One region of the Streptomyces sp. NPDC037242 genome, then DNA from elsewhere that is predicted to be linked to it. Evidence: riboswitches for the same ligand, from Rfam matches in the RefSeq annotation. Region 1 holds a riboswitch; the other holds the start of a gene.
The links. Region 1 has a riboswitch for S-adenosylmethionine ahead of ACZ7GJ_RS17795 (aminotransferase class V-fold PLP-dependent enzyme). Riboswitches for the same ligand answer to the same signal wherever they lie in the genome.
Positions count from the first base shown of each region.

Region 1 (5,299 bases):
CCTGATGATCGTCCGGATCAAGCCGGAGGACATCAAGGACAAGCAGGAGCTGGAGTGGTCCCACGAGGGCATCGTGGCCTACTCCAAGATCTGCACCCACGTCGGCTGCCCGATCAGCCTGTACGAGCAGCAGACGCACCACGTGCTCTGCCCGTGCCACCAGTCCACCTTCGACCTCTCCGACGGCGCCCGAGTCATCTTCGGCCCGGCTGGTCACGCGCTTCCGCAGCTGCGGATCGGCGTCAATGACGAAGGCTTCCTCGAGGCGCTCGGCGACTTCGAAGAGCCCGTCGGCCCTGCTTTCTGGGAGCGCGGATGAGCACTGCCACTGACACTGAACGCAAAGCGCCTGCCGGCGAGCGGGTAGCTGACTGGGCGGACGGCCGCCTGGGCATCTACACCCTCGCCAAGGCGAACATGCGCAAGATCTTCCCGGACCACTGGTCCTTCATGCTGGGTGAGATCTGCCTCTACAGCTTCACGATCCTCATCCTCACGGGTGTGTACCTGACGCTGTTCTTCCACCCGAGCATGAACGAGGTCGTGTACCACGGCTCGTACGTCCCGATGCAGGGCGTCACGATGTCCGAGGCCTTCGCCTCGACGCTCGACATCAGCTTCGACGTCCGCGGCGGTCTGCTCATCCGGCAGATCCACCACTGGTCGGCGCTGATCTTCGTCGCCGCGATGCTCGTGCACATGATGCGCGTGTTCTTCACGGGTGCGTTCCGCAAGCCGCGCGAGGTCAACTGGATCTTCGGCTTCCTGCTGCTGGTCCTCGGCATGTTCACCGGTTTCACCGGTTACTCCCTGCCGGACGACCTGCTCTCGGGCACCGGTGTCCGCTTCATGGAGGGCGCGGTCCTGTCCGTGCCGGTCGTCGGCACGTACCTGTCGTTCTTCCTCTTCGGCGGCGAGTTCCCGGGCGGCGACTTCGTCGCGCGCTTCTACTCGGTGCACATCCTGCTGCTGCCGGGCATCATGATGGGCCTGATCGTGGCCCACCTGATCCTCGTCGTGTACCACAAGCACACCCAGTACGCGGGTCCCGGCAAGACCGAGAAGAACGTCGTCGGCATGCCGCTGCTGCCGGTCTACATGGCCAAGGCCGGAGGCTTCTTCTTCCTGGTCTTCGGTGTCATCGCGGCCATCTCGGCCATCGCGTCGATCAACCCGATCTGGGCGCTCGGCCCGTACCGCCCGGACCACGTGTCCACCGGTGCGCAGCCCGACTGGTACATGGGCTTCTCCGAGGGCCTCATCCGTGCCATGCCGGGCTGGGAGATCAACCTGTGGGGCCACACCCTCGTCCTGGGTGTGTTCGTCCCGCTGATCATCTTCCCGCTGGTCCTGGTCGCCATCGCGGTCTACCCGTTCATCGAGTCCTGGGTCACCGGGGACAAGCGCGAGCACCACATCCTGGACCGCCCGCGCAACGTCCCGACCCGGACCGGCTTCGGTGTGGCCTGGCTGACGTGGTACGTCGTTCTGCTGATCGCCGGTGGAAACGACATGTTCGCGCAGTACTTCCACATGTCGATCGAATCGATCACCTGGTTCGCCCGGATCGGATTCTTCGTCCTTCCGGTCATCGCGTTCATCGTCACCAAGCGGATCTGCCTCGGCCTCCAGCGCCGGGACCGGGACAAGGTGCTGCACGGTCGCGAGACCGGCATCATCAAGCGCCTGCCGCACGGTGAGTTCGTCGAGATCCACGAGCCGCTCTCGCAGGGCAAGCTGCACACGCTCACCTCGTACGAGCAGTACAAGCCGGTCGAGATCGGCCCGACGGTCGACGAGAACGGTGTCGAGCGCAAGGTGAAGCTCACCGAGAAGCTCCGCGCGAAGCTGAGCAAGGGCTACTTCGGCGAGGACAACCAGATTCCGAAGCCCACGGTGGAGGAGTACAAGGAGATCCAGAGCGGCCACGGCCACCACTGATCCCCGCACGGCTTGACCGCATGAGGGACTGATTTAGGTCAGTCCTGGTGTCGCCACGGCGAGAGCCCCGTCCAATCATTGGACGGGGCTCTTTGCCGTTCACCTGCGCTGGATAGGCTGAGACCCTTCCCTATCGACGCGGGCGGCTAGCACGGGGGCGGCCCACCAGCAGCAGGAGCGGACCATGAACGTTGTGACCCCGGCAGGCGGCGACAGCGTGGCGGCCCGTGGCTGGCCGGGCGTCCTCGACGCCCTGCTGAGCGGCCAGGACCTGCACGCCGACGACACGGCCTGGGCCATGGACCGGATCATGCGCGGGGAGGCCACCGACGCCCAGATCGCCGGCTTCGTGGTCGCGCTGCGGGCCAAGGGCGAGACGGTCGCGGAGATCACCGGCCTGGTGCGCACCATGTACGAACACGCCAACCTGATCCAGGTGCCGGGCCGGACGGTGGACATCGTCGGCACCGGCGGCGACGGGGCCAAGACGGTGAACATCTCCACGATGTCGGCCGTCGTGGTGGCCGGTACTGGTGCCAAGGTGGTCAAGCACGGCAACCGGGCCGCGTCCTCCGCGAGCGGCTCCTCGGACGTCCTGGAGAAGCTCGGGGTGAACCTCGACCTCACCCCGCAGCGGGTGGTGGAGGTCGTGGAGGAGGCCGGGATCACCTTCTGCTTCGCCGTCAAGTTCCACCCGGCGCTGCGCCACGTGGCGGCGGCCCGCAAGGAGCTGGGCATCCGCACCACCTTCAACTTCCTCGGCCCGCTGACCAATCCGGCCCGTGTGCGGGCGCAGGCGACCGGTGTGGCCGACGCCCGGATCGCGCCCATCATGGCGGGCGTGCTGGCCGAACGGGGCTCCTCCGCGCTGGTCTTCCGCGGCGACGACGGCCTGGACGAGCTGACCACGACCGCGACCTCGCGGGTGTGGTGGGTCCGCGACGGCAAGGTCGCGGAGCAGACCTTCGACCCCCGTGACGTGGGCATCTCGCTGGTCGACGTCTCCGCGCTGGAGGGCGGGGACCCCTCGTACAACGCGGACGTCGCCCGCCGACTGCTGGCCGGCGAGACGGGCCCGGTCCGCGACGCCGTGCTGCTGAACTCGGCGGCCGCGCTGGTGGCCCTGGACCCCGGTACGGGCACGCTGGAGGAGGAACTGCGGGCCGGCATGGCCCGGGCGGCCGAGGCCATCGACTCGGGCGCGGCCCAGGCGGCGCTCACCCGATGGGTGCAGGCCAGTAACCGCTGATCATTTTCGGCCAAGATCCCGGTCCGGAATGTGGACCGGGGTCTTGCGCCGGGGGGATCTTGTGGCAGGATGCTCAGCAGGTCACGAGTGACAGCGTTTTGGCCCCGGCTTGCTGTCCGGCAACCCTCCTTCCGTGGCGGGGTGCCCCGGGTGATGACCAGGTCGTAGGCAGCGAGGTCTACGGCAAGCGCGGATCCCTCGACACCAGGGGTCCTGGTCTCTCGAGGAGTTCTTTCCGTGAGCAAGCGAATGCGATAGGGCGACTCCGCCCCCACTTCAACCCTCGGAACAGGGTCACTTTCGTGTACCCCCGTTCGTTTCCGAGGACTTTCCCGTACCCCGGACGGCCGTAGCGCCGTACCCGCGTACGGGCACTTTCGAAGCCATTCAGCCCTGCCTGCCGGGAGATACCGCCATGTCCGCATTCCTGAACGCCGCCACCAGCTCCGTCGTCGCCGCCGAGGCCGACCCCGCCTGCGCGGCGCCGCTGCCGGTCCTCGGCCGTGACGTCACCGTCCCGCTCGTCACCGGCGGCGAGGTCACCTACGCCGCCCTCGACTACGCGGCCAGCGCCCCGGCCCTGCAGCGCGTCTGGGACGACGTCGCCGCGTACGCCCCGTACTACGGCAGCGTGCACCGCGGCGCCGGCTACCTCTCGCAGCTCTCCACCGACCTCTTCGAGCAGAGCCGGGCCACGGTCGCCGGGTTCCTCGACTGCCGGCCCGCCGACCAGGTGGTCTTCACCCGGTCCACCACCGACTCCCTGAACCTCCTCGCCGCCGTGCTCCCGGCCGGCTGCCAGGTCTTCGTCTTCGAGACCGAGCACCACGCCTCGCTGCTGCCCTGGACGAACGCGCAGGTCACCTACCTCAACGCCCCCCGCACCCCGGACGAGGCCGTCGCCACCCTGGAGCGGGCGCTCGCCGACCGAGAGCCCTACGGCCCGGCGCTGGTCTGCGTGACCGGCGCGTCCAACGTCACCGGTGAGCTGTGGCCGGTGAAGGAGCTCGCCGCCGCGGCGCACGCCCACGGCGCGCGCATCGTCCTGGACGCCGCCCAGCTGGCCCCGCACCACCCCGTCTCGGTGCAGGACCTCGACGTGGACTGGGTCGCCTTCTCCGGGCACAAGCTGTACGCCCCCTTCGGCTCGGGCGTGCTGGCCGGCCGTGCGGACTGGCTCCAGCAGGCCGAGCCCTACCTGGCCGGCGGCGGAGCCTCCCGCAAGGTCGCCCGCCGCGAGGACGGCGGGGTGGACGTCGAGTGGCACACCACCGCCGCGCGGCACGAGGCCGGCTCCCCGAACGTCATCGGCGTGTACTCGATCGCCTCCGCGTGCAAGGCGCTCACCGAGGCCGGCTTCGACACCCTGGTCTCCCGCGAGCAGCAGCTCATCGCCAAGGTCCGCGAGGGCCTGGCAGAGGTCCCGGCGGTCCGGATCCTCTCCCTGTTCGGCGACGACGCCCCGCGCGTCGGCGTCATCTCCTTCGTCGTCGACGGCTGGAACAGCTCGCACTTCGCCGCCGCGCTGTCGGCCGAGTACGGGATCGGCGTGCGCGACGGGCTGTTCTGCGCCCACCCGCTGGTCCGCACCCTGCTGGGCAGCGAGCCGCAGGCCCAGGGCGAGTGCGGGGCCCCGGAGGCCGCCCCGGGCGAGCGCTCCCTGAACGCCATCCGCGTCAGCTTCGGCGCGGGCACGCCCGACGAGCACGTCGAGCGCTTCGTCCGCGCCGTGCGCGAGCTCGTCCAGGACGGTGCCAAGTGGCAGTACCGCACCGAAGAGGGCCGCTGCGTCCCGGCCGTGTGACAGGGTCTGGCCATGACGTACTGGGACCCGATACCCACAGCCCGCGCGGCGCGGACCGGACCGCTGCCCACCCCGGACGGCGGTACGTGGCGGCCTGATCCGGCCAACGGCGGGTACTGGAACACCAGGCAGGACCGGTGGGACGGGCGCAACTGGCGCAATGTCCCGGGCCCCTTCTACGGCTCCGGGACCGACAGCTGCTGGATGGGCCGGCTGATCGCGCCCGCCAACGTCCTCTACGACGACGAGTGGGGCGAGGAGTTCGTCTACCGCCAGCCCCGCGACGCGCACGAGACGCTCGCGGT
Region 1 covers NZ_JBVJUY010000013.1:122,883-128,181, forward strand. The annotation lists gene qcrA (cytochrome bc1 complex Rieske iron-sulfur subunit) at 1-319, shown strand, start outside; gene qcrB (cytochrome bc1 complex cytochrome b subunit) at 316-1,941, shown strand; gene trpD (anthranilate phosphoribosyltransferase) at 2,126-3,190, shown strand; SAM riboswitch class IV at 3,270-3,386, shown strand; gene ACZ7GJ_RS17795 (aminotransferase class V-fold PLP-dependent enzyme) at 3,606-4,994, shown strand; gene ACZ7GJ_RS17800 (hypothetical protein) at 5,007-5,299, shown strand, end outside.

Region 2 (5,299 bases), on a different contig from region 1:
ACACCCGGCGGGCGGCCGACCCGTCCGCGGCCTTCGAGGCCCTGCGCGAACCCCTGGCCGAACTCGCCGCGCGGCACGGGCTGATGGTCGAGCCGGGCCGTGCCGTCCTGGAGCTGAGGCCGCCGGGCATGGACAAGGGCGTGGCGCTGTCGGAGTACCTGGCCGAGACGGGCGCGGAGGCCGTGCTGTACGCCGGCGACGACCTGGGCGACCTCGCGGCGTACTCGGCGGTGGAGAAGCTCCGGACCGACGGCATGCCGGGGCTGCTGGTGTGCAGCGGCTCGGCGGAGGTCCCGGAGCTGGCCGCCCGCGCCGACCTCGTCCTCTCCGGCCCGGCCGAGGTCGTCGCCTTCCTGTCCAGCCTGGCCGCTGCCGTTGCCCGGCGGGGCTGATTCTTGCCGGGCGGCGCTGCGATTGCCCGACGGGCGCGCCAAAAGGCGGCCTCACCCCAGATCCAGCCCCGCCGGCGTTTGAGGCGCGGGTCCGGGCGGAGCCCGCGGGGGCCCGGGGCCCGGGTTCCGCCCGGCGGATCCGGATCCGGACCCGGACCCGGACGCGGACCCGGACGCGGCGCCGCCGTCAGGCGCGGAGGTCGGCCAGCTGCACGGCGAACCACTGGCCCGGCGGGAGCCCAACGGCGGCCGCGGCGAGGCGCTTCGTGCGCTCGGCGCGCTCCGCCGCCGGCATGGACAGCGCCGCGTGCAAGGCCTCCGCCGTCTGCGTCACGTCGTACGGGTTCACCGTCAGCGCGTCCTCGCGGAGCTCCTCGTACGCCCCCGCCCCGGTCGACAGCACCAGTACGCAACCCGCTTCCGACACCACCGGGATCTCCTTCGCCACCAGGTTCATCCCGTCCCGCACCGGGTTCACCAGCGCCACGTCCGCCATCCGGTACGCCGCCAGCGAGCGCGCGAAGTCGTCCTGCACCGACACCAGCACCGGCTGCCAGTCCGCCGTACCGAACTCCGCGTTGATCTCCGCGGCCAGCTCCGCGACCGACTCCGTGTACGCCCGGTACACCGCCAGGTCCTGCCGAGACGGGTACGCGGAGGCCAGGTGCACCACCCGCCCGCGCCACTCGGGGCGGACCGTCAGCAGCTCCCGGTACGCCAGCAGGCCGCGCAGGATGTTCTTCGACAGCTCGGTCCGGTCCACCCGCACGATCGTCTTCACGTCCCCGACCTCCGCCCGCAGCCCGGCCAGCTTGTCGTCCACCTCCGGCCGGTGCGCCAGCGCCCGCAGCTCGTCCGCGTCCACGCCCAGCGGGTACGCGGACACCTCCGTCCGCTGCCCGGGCGGGCAGCAGCTCAGGAAGTTGTCCGCCCACTGCGAGGTGTGGAACCCCAGCCGGTCCGCACCGAGCATCCCCCGCAGCAACTGCTCCCGGACGTCGTCCGGGAGCATGCCCAGGAAGTCCCGCGACGCCCACGGCGTGTGCGTGAAGTGCCCGATCCGCAGGTCCGGCCGCAGCTCGCGCAGCGCACCCGGCACCAGCGCCAGGTGGTAGTCCTGCACCAGCACGCAGGCCCCCTGCGCCGCCTCCTGCGCCAGAGCCTCGGCGAAGGCCTGGTTGTACTGCACGTACGACGCCCACTGCCGCCGGAACTCCGCGTCGAAGACCGGCTCGCGCGGGACGTCGTAGAGGTGGTGGTGGGTGAACCACAGCACCGAGTTCGCGATGCCGTTGTACGCGTCGTCGTACACCGCGGGATCGACGTCCAGCATCCGGACCCCCGGCTCGGCCACGCCTCTGCGCACCGCCTCCCGGTCCGCGTCCGACAGCGCGGCGCAGATCCACAGCGCCTCCGGCTGCTCGGCCAGGGCCGCCGAGAGGCCGGAGACGAGTCCGCCCCCGCCGCGCCGGGCACTGAGCGTGCCGTCGGCGGCGAGGGCGTACGAGAGCGGGCCGCGGTTGGCGGCGACGAGTACCTGAGAAGCCATGCGGCGAACCTAGCCCGGCCCGTGCCCGCTCAAACGTCAGTTCCTCCCGGGCGCTTTCCCCGGTTACGCCACACGACGGCGCGCGTACTCCTCGATGTCGCGCATCGGCGGCCGCTCCTCGGTGTCCACCGCGTACGTGTGCGGGACGAAGCCGTCCGGGCCGCGCTCGAACTGCGTCAGCTCCGGCCGTACGAGGTGCCCGCGCGAGAGCCGCAGCTGGGCGGTGCGGTAGATCGCCGCGGCCATCCGGCCCAGCGCCTGGCCGTCCTGGTGGCGGTGCAGGCGCACCCCCACGTCCACCTGGGCCAGCGCGTCGAGCCCGACCGTGTGCAGCGCGTCCACCAGCAGGCCCAGCTCGACGCCGTACCCCACGGGGAAGGGCAGCCGCTCCAGCAGGGAGCGGCGTACGGCGTACTCACCGCCCAGGGGCTGGACGAAGCCGGCGAGTCTCGGCCAGTGCAGGTTGAGCAGCGGGCGCGCCACCAGCTCGGTGACCCGCCCGCCCTGGCCGGGGGCGTCGCCGAGCGGGCGGTCGTACATCGCCTTGACGAACTGCACGTCCGGATCGGTCAGCAGCGGCCCCACGATCCCGGACACGAAGGCGGCGGAGAAGTCGCGCAGGTCGGCGTCGACGAAGCACACGATGTCGCCGGTGGTGGCCAGCAGCGAGCGCCACAGCACCTCGCCCTTGCCGTGCAGGGGCGGGATCCGCGGCAGGATCTCGTCGCGGTGCACCACCCGGGCGCCGGCCTTCGCGGCGACCTCCGCGGTGCGGTCGGTGGAGCCCGAGTCGATCACGACGAGCTCGTCCACCAGGGGGACGGGCAGTCCCTCGATCAGATCGCGCCGGATCACCTCGACGATGTCGCCGACCGTCGCCTCCTCGTCGAGCGCGGGCAGCACCACGCTGACCGTGGTCCCCGCTGCCCGCTTGGCGGAAAGCAGCTGGTCGAGCGGTCGGTCGGCGGCGGACCAGGAGCGGTCTGCCAGCCAGCGCTCCACCTCTTCCAGCACCTTCTGCACTCCTTGGTTCATCCGTGGTTTCGACCGAAATGTGATCCATCTCGCGGTTCGGACGGCTGTCTCAACCGCCCGGACCTTCGGTTACAGTCTTGAACAACGCGAAGGTCCACCGCATGCCGGGGGTCCCCGCGTACAAACGCACCGGCGCGCCATGGAACGCGTGTGCCGGTGCCATACCGCTCATCCAGAGGGGCAGAGGGACACGGCCCGTTGAAGCCCCGGCAACCCTCCAGTCGGTTCTCGCGATGCGTATTTGCGCACTCCCGCGAGGTCCCCGGCTAGGGAAGGTGCCAATTCCGTCTCATGGCGAAGTGCGCCATGGGGAAGATGAGGAGAAAGGGCCTCGCCATCATGGCTGCACAGACTGTTGCCACCTCTGTCGATCTCGGACCTGCCACCGGCCTTTCCTGCCGCGAGTGCGGAACCCGCTTCGAGCTCGGTCCGATCTTCGCCTGCGCCGAGTGTTTCGGACCGCTGGAAGTCGCCTACGACCTCCCCCTCGGTGACCCCGAGGCGCTGCGCGCGGCGATCGAGGCCGGCCCCCAGAACATCTGGCGCTACGCGCCGCTGCTGCCCGTCCCCGCGGACGTGGCCTCCAAGCCGAGCCTGAACCCCGGCTTCACCAAGCTCGTGGACGCGGCCAACCTGGCCAAGGAGCTCGGCGTCACCGGCAAGCTCTACGTCAAGGACGACTCCGGCAACCCGACGCACTCCTTCAAGGACCGCGTCGTGGCCATCGCCGTCGAGGCCGCCCGCGCCTTCGGCTTCACCACCCTGTCCTGCTCCTCCACGGGCAACCTGGCCGGCGCCGTCGGCGCCGCGGCCGCCCGGGCCGGATTCCGCTCGTGCGTGTTCATCCCGCACGACCTGGAGCAGGGCAAGGTCGTCATGGCCGGTGTGTACGGCGGCGACCTGGTCGGCATCGAGGGCAACTACGACGACGTCAACCGCTTCTGCTCGGAGCTCATCGGTGACCCGCTGGGCGAGGGCTGGGGCTTCGTCAACGTCAACCTGCGCCCGTACTACGGCGAGGGCTCCAAGACCCTGGCGTACGAGATCTGCGAGCAGCTCGGCTGGCAGCTGCCCGACCAGATCGTGATCCCGATCGCGTCCGGCTCGCAGCTGACGAAGATCGACAAGGGCCTCCAGGAGCTGATCAAGCTCGGCCTGGTCGAGGACAAGCCGTACAAGATCTTCGGTGCCCAGGCCGAGGGCTGCTCCCCGGTGTCCACCGCCTTCAAGGCCGGTCACGAGGTGGTCCGCCCGCAGAAGCCGAACACCATCGCCAAGTCGCTGGCCATCGGCAACCCGGCGGACGGCCCGTACGTCCTGGACATCGCCCGCCGTACCGGCGGCTACGTCGAGGACGTCAACGACGAGCAGGTCGTCGAGGCCATCAAGATCCTGGCGCAGACCGAGGGCATCTTCGCCGAGACCGCGGGCGGCGTGACCGTCGGCGTGACGAAGAAGCTCATCGAGAACGGGCAGCTCGACCCGGCGCTCACCACCGTGGTCCTGAACACCGGCGACGGCCTCAAGACCCTGGAGGCGGTGGCCGCGGACAGCGGCCAGACCGCCACCATCCGCCCGAGCCTGGACGCGTTCCGCGCCGCCGGCCTGGTCTGATCCTCTCTCCCTGCACACCGGAAAGGCAGAAGCGCCATGAGCGTCAACGTCCGCATCCCCACCATCCTGCGCACCTACACCGGCGGCAAGGCCGAGGTCCCCGCCGACGGCGCGACCCTCGCCGAGGTCATCGAGTCCCTGGAGAAGAGCCACCCGGGCATCGCCGCGCGCGTCCTGGACGACCAGGGCAAGCTGCGCCGCTTCGTGAACGTCTACGTCAACGACGACGACGTGCGCTTTGAGGGCGGGCTGCAGACGGCGACGCCGGAAGGCGCCGGCATCTCGATCATTCCGGCCGTCGCGGGCGGCTGATCCCGGTCGGCCGGAACCCGGCTGACACGTAAAACCTAGAATTGCCCCCTCCGCTAATAAGCGGAGGGGGCAATTCTGCTTGGTTGGGCGCGGTAGGGTTGGGGAAGTCCCCTCCGCTGTTCTTGCCCGCCGCATATGAGCGGGTCGCGTGAGGGTTGACATTGAGTCAACATGCAAGTGCCGTATGGGGTGTTTGCGGGGCTATGCCGGGTCCGAGTTGCCCGGGAAGATGCCAGCTTTTCACTCTATTTCAATCTTTCCCCGTGTCCAGAATTCTCGTCGGATTGACCTGTTGCAGACAGCAGCGGTGCGGATACATTCAGCCCCGGTCGAGGCGTTCCGGCGCAAGTTCTGACCCGGGACCGCGAAGTGCGGTCCTGCGCAAGGGCCAGTAATA
Region 2 covers NZ_JBVJUY010000004.1:103,777-109,075, forward strand. The annotation lists gene otsB (trehalose-phosphatase) at 1-392, shown strand, start outside; gene ACZ7GJ_RS07305 (alpha,alpha-trehalose-phosphate synthase (UDP-forming)) at 580-1,941, opposite strand; gene ACZ7GJ_RS07310 (glucosyl-3-phosphoglycerate synthase) at 2,005-2,955, opposite strand; SAM riboswitch class I at 3,142-3,298, shown strand; gene thrC (threonine synthase) at 3,316-4,590, shown strand; gene ACZ7GJ_RS07320 (MoaD/ThiS family protein) at 4,627-4,902, shown strand.
Region 2: it holds a riboswitch for S-adenosylmethionine, as region 1 does, so the genes downstream of both, thrC (threonine synthase) here and ACZ7GJ_RS17795 (aminotransferase class V-fold PLP-dependent enzyme) in region 1, are expected to answer to the same signal.